DNA from 3 places in the Peribacillus sp. Bi134 genome. Region 3 is predicted to be linked to each of the others. Evidence: riboswitches for the same ligand, from Rfam matches in the RefSeq annotation. Region 3 holds a riboswitch; each other region holds the start of a gene.
What was found. Region 3 has a riboswitch for S-adenosylmethionine ahead of LQ188_RS07260 (Na+/H+ antiporter NhaC family protein). Riboswitches for the same ligand answer to the same signal wherever they lie in the genome.

Region 1 (4,254 bases), on a different contig from region 3:
TAATGGCGTATCCTGTCGTTCCGCCAAGAGACATCCCAATCACGACAATCAATAACCCGACTGCAAATGGGTTTAGGCCCTCTGTAAAATCATTGGCACCTATAAATAATAATCCAAGAACAAGGATGAAAGTTCCAATCATCTCACTTAATAGATTTGAAAATGTGTGCGGGATCGCAGGTGAAGTCGCGAACACACCAAGCTTCGCTCCTGGATCATCCGTAGCTTTCCAGTGTGGCAAATAGTGCAGGAATACTAGAGTCGCGCCGAGTATCGCGCCAATCATCTGGGCAACGATGTAACCGGGCACATCACTCCATGGAAATTCTCCAATAATGGCAAAACCTACTGTGACCGCCGGGTTTAAATGCGCCCCGCTTATGGAACCCACTGCAAAAACACCCATGGTAACCGCCAATCCCCACGCAATCGTGATAACGATCCAGCCGGCATCCTTTGCATAGGAACCCTTTAAGGATGAACCAGCCCCAATACCTGCTCCGAATACAACTAATATCATCGTGCCTAACACTTCTCCCCAAAATGGAGTCATGATAAAACCCCTCCCCTGTTAAATTATTAAACCTTGCCAACAAATAAAAGGAGATCCACAGCAGAACTATCTTCATAAATAAATTATGAATAGATCTGTTGTGAATCTCCTAGTCTCCGTCACATATATTAACTTGTACTGTAAAATATACTAGGTTATGAAAACGCTGTCAATATTTTGTGAAAAATTAATCTATTTTTCTGTAATTTTTTTCAATTTTCCCCTATTAGACGATATCCCATAATTCAGTTTTGGATGTGGTGATCGACGAAGCTCCAGCATCAAGGGCATTCAGGACTTCATCCGAAGTACGTATGAGGCCGCCTGCAAAAATCGGTGTCTGCAATCGTTCCTTCACTTCTTTTATCATCCATGGCATGGCGCCCGGCAATACTTCGATATAATCCGGCTTGGTTTTCTGCACCAGCTTATAACTTTTCTCAAGCGCATGTGAGTCTATTAAAAAGATTCGCTGGATGGCAATGACCCCCTTTTGCTTCGCCTTCAATATAACGCTTGATTTAGTCGAAATCAGCCCATAGGGATTATATTCCTGACAAATGAATTCTGTCGCGTACTCATCACTTCTTATGCCATGGATCAAATCGACATGATAAATCATTTTCTTATTATGTTGTTTTGCCATCATACTTACATTTTTCAATTGTGATATATGCAAATCAAGAAACACACCTATTTCATAGGAACTTTCTAGAAATCTTTCAAAATCCTTCATGCTTGCTGAAGCAGGCAAAATCTTTTGATCCATCATTATCCTCCTCATTCCCAGAAGAACTCAAAACTTCAAGTTATTTAGTATATTTTAAAGAGCTTGATTTATCAATCACATTTTTTTCATGACAATCTCACAATAACACTAACATACCTGGCACTCCCTTTATAGATTGCGGATAAGGTTGTATGTAAAATATCCCTTAACTCATAAAGAAAGTTTCATTATCAATGCACCTTCGACAAGTTCATACGATTTAATTGTGCCCACCGGAATTTTTCTCACGATGTTCCAAGCATTAACATTCATTTTGATCGTTCTTTTTTCAAATTCAAAAAATGGCGGTCTGTTAAATATCCTTTGGTTGATGAAATTCCTGTCAACTGGTTCCATTTCCACTAATTCAAATGAAATCGTTCTTTTTTCCACATGAACCGGTTTTAATGTAATCCGGAAAGCTACGTTTTTCTTAAACATCATTTTTTTCACTTCCATCGTTCCGGAAAGCACAATATGCTTCGGCGTAATCTCGACTTTAATATCCTGACCAGATGATTTCATTTTTATGATTCTCTCTACCATGGCTTCAGTTACCGTTATCGGTATGCCACTTTTGAATGGACTCATCCTTGCATTCCCTCCCCACTCAAAGCTTATGCCGGATTCCCTGATGCCGTTAACATTTCAGTCCGATTAATAAACGGTATATTCTAAATATTCAACCTCCAGCTCTTGACCTTTGTAAAAACTACCTGTATAGTCATAATTAATTTAATAGACAACTCTTATCCAGAGAGGTGGAGGGACTGGCCCTTTGATGCCTCAGCAACAGACTATTCATGTACTGTGCTAATTCCAGAAGTGTAAAAACTTGAAGATAAGAAGAGTATATAGCTTTGTTGCCAACACCTCTTCTTATTTTTTAAGAAGAGGTTTTTTATTTTTAAAAGGAAAGAAGGAATGCAACATGTCAATCACATTAACGAAAGCACCATTCAGGGCCGATCACGTCGGAAGTTTATTAAGACCGGAACGTTTACATATTGCCAGAAAGCAATTTAGGGAGGGTACCCTTTCAGCAGAGCGCCTTCGTGAAATTGAAACCGAAGAAATCAAACGGATTGTCGATAAACAAATTGAAGTTGGATTAGAGGCTGTTACGGACGGCGAGTTCAGACGAACATGGTGGCACTTTGACTTCCTCGAACATTTAAATGGCATCGAGGGATATGTGACTGAAAAAGGTCTCACATTCGATGGTGTGGAAACAGAGAGATATAACGTTCGCAATACCGGGAAGGTTTCATTCAATCCTGAACATCCCTTCATTCGTGATTTCATTGAATTGAACAAAATCGTGAACGGACGTGCCGTTGCCAAGCAAACGATTCCCAGTCCGAATCAATTATTTGCTGCAGGTATTCATAATGAAGACATCTACCCTGATATCGAAGACTATGCAAATGATATCATCAAAGCCTATCAGCATGCTTTGAAAGCCTTTTATGAAGCAGGTGTGCGTTATCTTCAATTGGATGATGTATATATTGCCAGACTTTCAGCTCCAGATTTCCAGTTCAAAGATGGAAAATATACGAGGGAACAGTTAATTGATCTTGCACTTCGTGTCATTAATGGAGCATTGGAAGGCAAACCAGAAGACCTTGTCGTCACTACCCACCTATGTCGCGGAAACTATCAGTCGACTTGGGCGTTTGAAGGAAGCTATGCCCGTATCGCTCCCACTTTATTGGCAAAAGAAAAAGTGGATGGATTCTTCTTGGAATATGATGATCAACGCTCAGGGGATTTCAAACCATTGGAATACATTCCAAATGGCGGTGCACAGGTTGTACTGGGGGTCGTCACTTCAAAAAATGGGGAAATCGAAGACAAGGAAGCTGTTAAGGCACGCATTAAAGAAGCCTCGCACTTCGTTGCTCTCGAACAATTATGCTTAAGCCCTCAATGCGGCTTCGCCTCCACCCATCACGGCAACAAGCTAACCGAAGAACAGCAATGGGAAAAGCTGAAATTCGTCGTTGATGTAGCAAAAGAAGTGTGGGAATGATTTTTTTGCGGAAACTTTAATACTGATTTACAGGATTCGAATAACCTAATCGGCAGCACTTATTAGGGAGCCGATTAGGTCCTTGCAATAATACATTTCCATTCCTTTAATGGCTCTTTTGAATAACGGTATCAAGTTTTGATTTATGAAATTAACGATTAATGTTAAAATCATTTGACATATCGATAATTCTCGATATAATGAAATGTATGAAAACAATCGAGATATTTAAAGCATTATCCAATGAATCCAGGTTGCAAATCTTACAATGGCTCAAGGCGCCTGAACTCCACTTCACCCCTCATGAGGGAATAGACATGAAGGAAACCGGCGTTTGCGTAAGTCAGATTACGGAAAAATTAAACATGACCCAGTCCACGGCCTCTCAATACCTCTCGATGCTTCTTAGAGCAGGATTGATTAAAACGGAGCGGATAGGAAAGTTTACGTATTACAAACGAGATGAAGATGCAATCTCAAAAATTACTGATTTCTTGAAAGAAGAAGTATGAAAATGAACCTGATCCGTACCTTAGAGGGTTGGGTTCATTTCCCCCCCCTAACAGTTCGACATTTCGCGATATGTTTATTTTTTTATCCATACATATTAACATATTCCGATATATCTTTATATAAAATTGATAATCATTAATGAGGAGTGAATCTATTTTGCTTAATACATGGAAAATTTACATGTTGGCGATAATCAGTTTTTTAGTAGGAACATCCGAATTCATCATATCCGGAATTTTGGATAAGATTGCGGATTCTCTTGGAGTTACCCTTGCTGCCGCAGGACAGCTCATTACAATTTTCTCCCTTGTCTACGCAATCGGTACACCCATTCTAATGGCTTTGACAGCAAGTTTAGACAGACGAAAATTAATGTTGTATTCC
Region 2 (4,254 bases), on a different contig from region 3:
ACTATTTAAGGGTGAATTAATCGGATATATCATTGTGGTTAAAATAATTTTAATTTACTTATCCGTTCCACAGCCTCTTTCAGCCGTTCTTCCGAAGTCAGCAGCCCTACCCTGACATAACCTTCGCCAAATTCACCAAATCCATTCCCTGCGGCAACAGCAACGTGGGCATGCGTTAATAAATAGTCTGCAAAACTCTCGGACGTAAAACCTTTAGGTACCTTGAGCCAGGCAAAAAATGATGCCGCAGGAGCTTTGACATCCCAGCCGATTGCCCTCAATCCCTCAATGAAAATATTCCTTCGCCCCTCGTACATCTGCACTAACTGCTCTACACAGCTCTGCGAGTCAAGCAAAGCGCTTGCGGCAGCTTCTTGTATCGCCGGGAAGAGACTCACATAAAGATGGTCTTGTAATAGTTCAAGAGCTTCTATGACACTCTTATTCCCCACTGCGAAGCCGACTCTCCACCCTGCCATATTGTATGTTTTCGATAGTGTGTATATTTCTATTCCTATTTCCTTCGCTCCCTCTGACTGGAGAAAGCTTATCGGTTTTTTTCCGTCGAATCCTATCGCCCCATAAGCGAAGTCGTGGACCACACAAATTGAATGCTCTTTTGCAGTAGAGACGGTCTCATCAAAGAAACTTTCAGTTGCAGAAGCACCTGTGGGATTGTTCGGATAGTTCAAGAACATCATTTTGGCTTTATCAAGCACTTCTTTATGTATGTCACTGTATTTTGGAAGAAAATCATTTTCTTCTGTCAAGGGCATGAATTCGGTCTTTGCCTGGGCTAAAACAACACCGGAAAGATAATCCGGATAGCCGGGATCCGGAACAAGGATCGTATCACCCGGATTCAATAAACACTGCGGCAGTTCGACAAGGCCTGCCTTTCCCCCGAAGAGAATCGCCACTTCACTTTTCGGATCCAGCTTGACACCGAATTCACGTTCATAAAAGACGGCAGCAGCATCTTTTAAATATTGATGCCCCCGGAATGGCGAATATTTATGATTAATCGTTTTTTCAGCGGCAGACTGCAAGCTTTTCACGATATGGTCTGGTGTCGGCTGATCAGGGTTTCCCTGGCCTAAATTAATGACATCATGTCCTTGCTCCGTGATGGCATTGACTTTTGCGACTAGTGAGGCAAAAAACTGCTTGGGCAGGTCCTGAAGCTGTCTGGATTTTTCGAATTGCACCATTTATACACCTTCTCTGAAATTTCTTGAAATTCTAGACACAAATGATATATGTTTATCATAGTCTTGTAAAGCATTTTTTACATGTGGGGGTTTTAAACGATGAAGTGGAAAATAGCTTGTATTCAAATGGATATAGCATTCGGGCAACCGGATATCAATTTTCAGGTTGCGGAACAATGGTTGGAAAAAGCAGCACGGTCAGAACCCGATATCGTCATTTTACCAGAGCTTTGGACAACCGGATACGACTTAAGCAGGTTAAATGAGATTGCTGATCAAGAGGCGGAAAAAACGATTGAATTTCTTAAAACACAGGCAAGGAAACACGAGATTCACATCGTAGGCGGTTCCATTGCGAAAAAAACAAGCAAGGGAATCTATAACACCATGATCATCATCGATAAACAGGGAAGTCTCATAAAAGAATATGATAAGCTTCACTTATTTCAGTTAATGGATGAACATCATTTCCTGAAGCCAGGAGAAAAGGATGGTTTATTTACTCTTGATGAAAAAATATGTGCTGGTTTCATTTGTTATGACATCCGTTTCCCTGAATGGCAGCGAGCCCATACCGCTAAAGGCGCCGAAGTTCTATTCGTTACGGCTGAATGGCCAAAGCCGAGACTCGATCACTGGAGAGCCTTATTGATTAGCCGTGCCATCGAGAACCAAGCCTATGTAGTAGCCGTTAATCGCTCAGGCTCTGATGTCAATAATATATTTGCCGGTCATTCCCTGATTATTGATCCTTGGGGAAATATCATAAGTGAAGCCGGAGAAGGAAACGAACTCCTGACAGGCACCTTGGACTTCAATAAAGTTACGGAAGCACGTAACAAAATACCTGTATTCGAAGATCGCCGTCCTGATTTTTATTAAATTACCCATTGACAAACTATTTAAAAAGTTGATATTATTTTCCCGAAGATTAAAATTTCAGAAAACATTTACTCTTATCAAGAGCAGGCTGAGGGATAAAGGCCCTATGAAGCCCAGCAACCGACTGTAATACCATTGTGAAATGGGGCGGATTCACCGCCGGATTATAAAATCCACAGAGCACGGTGCTAATTCCACCAGAATTCATATTCTGGAAGATAAGAGGTCCGAAGCCAAAACTTCTGCCTCTTTCTATATGAAAGAGGCTTTTTTATTCTTATTTTGAATCCGGAGGGGAAAAGAATGACTCAAAACCATTCAAATTTTAAGAGATTGACAAACGAAACAGCTATAACCCTTGCAAAAAAACTTGGGTTGGTCAATGCGGATGCAAGTTTAACATGTAAAGAAATCGGCGATGGAAACTTAAATTATGTTTTTCATATTACAGACACAGTCACAAATAAAGGAATTATCATTAAACAAGCGGTTCCTTATGCCAAGGTACTTGGCGAAGGTTGGCCGCTGACATTGAAAAGGGCTGCAATTGAAGCGAATGCGCTGATTCATTTCAGAAGTTATTGCCCAGAATTCGTACCGCAAGTCTATTATTCTGATGAAAAGCTTGCCATCACGGTCATGGAGGATTTATCCCATTTGAAAATCGTTAGAACAGGATTGATCGAAGGCGATTCATATCCATTGCTTTCACAGCATATTGGTGAATATGTTGCGAAAACGGCATTTTATACATCCGATTATCATTTAGAACCCTCTGCCAAAAAGGAAGTTGCCCGACATTTCACGAATCCCGAACTCTGCAAAATCACTGAGGTCTTCATTTTCACAGATCCATTTTTTGAGGAACTCCCGGGAGATTTCGAGGTGGAATTGACTGATGCCGCCAAAAATATATGGAATGATAAAGCAGTGATCCTCGAGGTCGCTAAGCTGAAACAAAGCTTTGAAACCGAGCAGGAAGCCTTGCTTCATGGAGATTTACATACTGGAAGTATATTTGCAAGTGAAACTGAAACAAAGGTTATTGATCCAGAATTCGCTTTTTATGGTCCAGTTGGTTTTGACCTTGGTCAATACACTGCCAACCTTCTCTTTCAGGCAGTCACACGTAATAGCGTTGGAAAGGAAGAGATTTTCACACACCTTAATGAATTTTGGAATGCCTTTGAAGAAACTTATTCCGAATTATGGGAAGGCCAAAATAAAAGCCCATTTCGTCACGTGAAAGGTTATCTGCCTTATTTACTGACAAAATTCAAAAAAGATGCATTCGGCTTTTCCGGCTGTGAACTGATTCGGCGAACCATCGGACTTTCCCATGTTGCCGATTTAAATGTCATTGAAGATAAAGAAACAAGGATCGCTGCCAAAACGGCTACATTGGAAATTGGTGCTTTTTTAATTAAAAAACGGGAAGAATTGGATGTTCCAGCTGTCATTGAAGCCTTGAAGCAACGTACACTGCCATCTTATTCAACCATTTAAAAGGAGACCTGCACATGACAACACATGCACCATTACCTTATTCGGTACAATGGGCTGATACCCATATTACATTATTAAATCAACAAGCCCTTCCTTCCATAACTGAATTCATTGAACTTCATTCTGTTGATGATGTGTATGACAGCATTTTGACATTAAAAGTTCGCGGTGCCCCAGCAATTGGACTGACGGCAGCATTTGGTGTTGCACTTGGTGCGAAACAGGAAACAACCGCTGAATTAGCCGAATTCAAGAAAAATGTATCAAGGCATATTGAAAAACTCGCATCATCACGGCCAACTGCTGTCAACCTTTTTTGGGCGTTAAGGAGGATGGAAAATACTCTGGAAGCTGCGCAAAGCATTTCAACTGCCAAGGAAGCACTTGTATCGGAGGCTAAAGCCATCTTTGCTGAAGATGAAGAAATGTGCAGGAAAATCGGGGAACATGGTTTATCCTTATTCACTAGAGGAGATTCCATTCTAACGCATTGCAACGCTGGGGGAATTGCCACGGCTCGGTATGGCACAGCCTTGGCTCCCTTCCACCTGGCAAAGGAAAAGGACTTTCCGCTAAAAGTGTATGCATGTGAAACCAGGCCTGTCCTGCAAGGGGCGCGTTTGACTGCTTGGGAATTGATGCAAGCGGGGGTTGA
Region 3 (4,254 bases):
AATATGATAGCGCTGAACTTTTCTTGGCATGCGATAAGCTTATTACTCGTTTTTGGATTATCGTTATTTGCCCTAATGAAATTACGCTGGCACCCAGCCTATGTCATTATCCTTTCCGGTTTAGTTGGTGTTGTCCTCTATTCATGACAGGTGTCGCACACACAACCATCATTAATTTGGACCGGAATTAAGCAGAAAAATTGAAGAATGATTGATACTATATAAATGGGAGAAAACTTGATAATGTTTATGTATTTACCATACAAAAAACACCCTGTATCCAATGATTCAGGGTGTTCAGACTGTAGACAAACTCGATGAAATTTTAGGGGTTTGTACAATTTGAACGTTGATTTCCCCTCCAGGCACTCGCTTTCCGCGGGCGGTCCGGGAGCCTCCTCGGCGCCTTTGCGCCTGCGGGGTCTCCCCTGGACTCGCTTTTCCCGCAGGAGTATCGCACACCCGCTCCAATCAACTTTGTTTTAACTTTTAGTTCTTCGATCCATTATTTCCCGGCTGAAACCGTGGAAAACCAATCAAGATGGCAATGACGCCACAAAATCCAATTAGTATTGGGTAATATGAATACTGCAAGATGCTTATCGGAGAAATCTTTGCTACCCCTGCTGCAACAAGCAGTTGTGCTCCATATGGTATCAACCCTTGGATACAACATGCAAATATGTCAAGCAAGCTCGCTGATTTACGCGGATCAATCCCATACTTTTCAGCGATATTTTTGGCAAGTGGCCCGGCAATGATAATCGAAATCGTGTTATTTGCCGTTGAAAGGTTTGTCAAACCAACAAGCCCTGCAATGCTGAATTCCGCCCCTTTTTTTGATTTGCTATTTCGGGTCACTAGGTGGAGTAGATAATCGATGCCACCATTATGTTTGATAACAGCTACCATACCTGCAATTAAAATGGCAAGGAAGGAGATTTCATACATTCCCGCCATTCCTTCTCCAACTTTTTGAATGACACCCAACGGTTTATAACTTCCATCAGCCAAGCCGATAATTCCGGCAAATACGATTCCGATGGAAAGGACCAGGAACACATTGACTCCTGCCAATGCAGTGATCAATACGCAAAGATATGGAAGAATCTTCACCCAATTATAAGAATGTTGGGAGATGTCAGCTTGTTCACCCATTGTTAAAATTCCAAGGATTGCACATGTGATGATGGCCGCAGGTAAAACGATGAAAAAATTCACTTTAAACTTATCCTTCATTTTCGTTCCCTGAGTTCGAACTGCAGCGATTGTCGTATCTGAAATGAAGGAAAGGTTATCCCCAAACATCGCACCACCAATAACGGCCGCCATTGATAGGGCAAGCGAAATATCTGTTTGCTCACTAATCCCGACCCCGATAGGTGCCAATGCAACAATCGTTCCCATGCTTGTCCCCATGGATAAAGAAATAAAACAAGCAATAATGAATATCCCTACCATTAATAGATTTTGCGGAAAAACAGCTAAGGCAAGATTCACTGTTGATTCAACTGCTCCCATGCCATTGGCAACTTCGGCAAAAGCGCCAGCTAAAAGGAAAATGATAACCATTAACATAATATTGGCGTCCCCGGCACCTTTACAGAAGATATCAACCTTATGATTGAATGTCTCTTTCCGATTCATTGCCAATGCAGCTGCCGAAGCAATTGAAATTGCAACAATCACCGGAAATGAATAAAAATCTTTAGTGATGATTCCGGACCCTATAAATAAAATTAAAAATACGACAAATGGGATCAATGCCCATGGATTCCCTTTATTGTTTGCACTCATGATGTACACCTCTTTTTATTTTTCCCGTGACAGGTGTCACAGCTCTTATTCTATTAACAGCTTTCGCAAATAACTCCAATTTGAACCTACCTGATTATCTAGTCTTGGAGATATAGCAAAAAAACTGGCATAAAAAAGACCCCTTCTATTTAACAACAAGAAGAGGTCTTTTAATTTATAAAAAACACCCTCCTTATCTTTCAGGCAAAAATCAGCCTGCTGGATTTGGCACAGCACTCCATTTAAGTCCGCTGCCGAGACATCTTCGGGCCAGTCCCTCCGTCTCTCTTGATAAGAAGATTACATTATATAATTTATCAAATATTACGATGCCTTCCAGAAAAGTACCACACTGGAAACTTGCTGAAACCATCTGAGTTTGTGAAAGTGACATCGAAAGTCGTTTTGAAAAGCAAATATAACAGTACAGCATTTTGTCTATTTTCGCAAGGGTTAATTTTAAGTATTTTACATGCACTCCTTACTATTTATAAAGAAATCTTGACATGTGCGGTTAATCAGTTTTTTTCATTTATCGGGACGGAATTCATATAAAAAAGAGGTCTTATGACCTCTCAGCAAATTTGTTGTATTAGGTTAGATGAATTATTTTTGGTCGAATTCACATCAGTCGATACCTCAAAGGCTTCCATCTGTTCCGAATCGAATGACTTTAAATACTGCTGCAGATATGCAGGATCATTATTTGTTGGACTCAACCATTCTTTTTCATCTTCTGGTTTAAGGATGACAGGCATACGATCATGAATGCTGGTCATTAGCTCATTAGGAACGGTTGTTATAACGGAGCATGAATAGACGCTGATGCCTTCAGGTGATTTCCAGGATTCCCAGATACCCGCCATTCCAAATGGAGCATGATTCTTCAGTTTTATTCGCATCGGTATTTTTCTTTCCGGTGTCTTCTTCCATTCATAAAAAGAGTCAGCGATTATCAAGCATCTCTTCTTCTTATACGCATTCCTGAAGCTTGCTTTCTCAGCAATGGTTTCCGATCTGGCATTGATCATTTTGTAGCCCACTTTTTCGTCTTTTGCCCAGAAAGGAATGAGTCCCCACCGAAGATATCCAAGTCGATTCCTTGCCCCGTCATTAATGACGGAGAGAACGGATTGGGAGGGAGCAATATTGTAGCTGAATTGGTATTCCCCATCAAACGATCCCTGAATATCAAACCGATCTTTTATTTCTTCAATGTCAGTGAAAAGGGTAAAACGTCCACACATACTATCGCCTACCGTATTAGAATTTATTACAGTGTAACAAATCGAACGGACAGGCACAAATCAGCGTTCTAAAATCCTGATGTCGGTAAATGGTTGATTAAATAATTCGCTGGAAATCAAAAGAGTTCCAAGGACTTCTCTTTCATCTTCAGCTTTAATGATTTCCGACAAGATCAAGGTACTGCCATTCCTGACCGTCACTTTATATTCATTCATAAAAAATCCCCCCTAGATGGTTGTTATTATAAACCAAAAACCCACAAGTATCAGTAGTGAACTTTGGCAGAGCCATGGTTAATCCTATAACGGGGAGTCAAGCAATGGCCCCGACCATTAACGCGTGTAAAGGAGGCGTAAAAAAGACTGTCCATGAATGATTCACGGACAGCCTGGGTGCTGCCAAAGGACTTAGTTTCAATACTTATAATTGAGTATGGAGATAACATTGAGGAAAGCTGGAAGGACCAAATTGGAATTGCCCTCTTCCATATCCATTCATTATTTAAAATGCAGCAAAACTTCATTTATTAAATGTGCTGCCAATGTTACGGTTTTATTATTTTCGTCCAACGAAGGATTCACTTCCGAAATGTCAAAGGAGAGGATTTTTTCATTCGATACGATATGCCTAATAATCGCACGTACCAATTTCGGATTCAGTCCAAACGGCGATGGAGCACTCACCCCAGGTGCATATGCTGAATCAATGACGTCCGTACATAATGTAAGCATAATGTAGTCATTTTTATTAACGAATTCATTTATCCGCCGCTTTGTTTCATCCATTTCGTTCAATGACAAATCTTCTTCCAATATGTAGTCTACCTTACTCCTCTCAGCGGTTTCAAAAAGTGCCTTTGTATTCCCCTGCTTCTGAATTCCGACACATAAATATCCACAACTTTGGTCTTCGTCCAAAATCTGCTTAAACATCGTTCCTGATGAACTTTCTTTTTCATAGGGCCTCATATCAAAGTGCGCGTCAATATTAATGATCCCCAATCTAGCTTTTGGTCCAATGGATTTCCTAATCCCAAGATAATGGCCATACAGGGTTTCGTGCCCTCCCCCAAGTATGATAGGAATCGCTTTAGTCTCCAATATCCGGTCAACAGCCGATCCCAGTTCGAATTGGGCGGCCTCCATTTCCGTACTTTCACATATTACATCGCCAGCATCCACCAGCTCAGTTTGGGACGGTAAATGACAG

Region 1: another riboswitch for S-adenosylmethionine. It lies ahead of LQ188_RS05810 (5-methyltetrahydropteroyltriglutamate--homocysteine S-methyltransferase); the one in region 3 lies ahead of LQ188_RS07260 (Na+/H+ antiporter NhaC family protein).
Region 2: another riboswitch for S-adenosylmethionine. It lies ahead of mtnK (S-methyl-5-thioribose kinase); the one in region 3 lies ahead of LQ188_RS07260 (Na+/H+ antiporter NhaC family protein).

Annotation. Positions count from the first base shown of each region.
Region 1 covers NZ_CAKKLN010000002.1:585,669-589,922, reverse strand. Annotated here, with positions in the region: gene LQ188_RS05825 (MIP/aquaporin family protein) at 1-553, opposite strand, end outside; gene LQ188_RS05820 (glycerol-3-phosphate responsive antiterminator) at 780-1,322, opposite strand; gene LQ188_RS05815 (hypothetical protein) at 1,494-1,913, opposite strand; SAM riboswitch class I at 2,069-2,170, shown strand; gene LQ188_RS05810 (5-methyltetrahydropteroyltriglutamate--homocysteine S-methyltransferase) at 2,254-3,357, shown strand; gene LQ188_RS05805 (metalloregulator ArsR/SmtB family transcription factor) at 3,567-3,869, shown strand; gene LQ188_RS05800 (MFS transporter) at 4,027-4,254, shown strand, end outside.
Region 2 covers NZ_CAKKLN010000001.1:52,906-57,159, reverse strand. Annotated here, with positions in the region: gene LQ188_RS00305 (pyridoxal phosphate-dependent aminotransferase) at 39-1,211, opposite strand; gene LQ188_RS00300 (carbon-nitrogen family hydrolase) at 1,311-2,093, shown strand; SAM riboswitch class I at 2,165-2,318, shown strand; gene mtnK (S-methyl-5-thioribose kinase) at 2,397-3,599, shown strand; gene mtnA (S-methyl-5-thioribose-1-phosphate isomerase) at 3,614-4,254, shown strand, end outside.
Region 3 covers NZ_CAKKLN010000003.1:276,763-281,016, forward strand. Annotated here, with positions in the region: gene LQ188_RS07255 (chromate transporter) at 1-147, shown strand, start outside; gene LQ188_RS07260 (Na+/H+ antiporter NhaC family protein) at 490-1,797, opposite strand; SAM riboswitch class I at 1,988-2,095, opposite strand; gene LQ188_RS07265 (SOS response-associated peptidase) at 2,373-3,044, opposite strand; gene LQ188_RS07270 (hypothetical protein) at 3,105-3,260, opposite strand; gene hutG (formimidoylglutamase) at 3,543-4,254, opposite strand, start outside.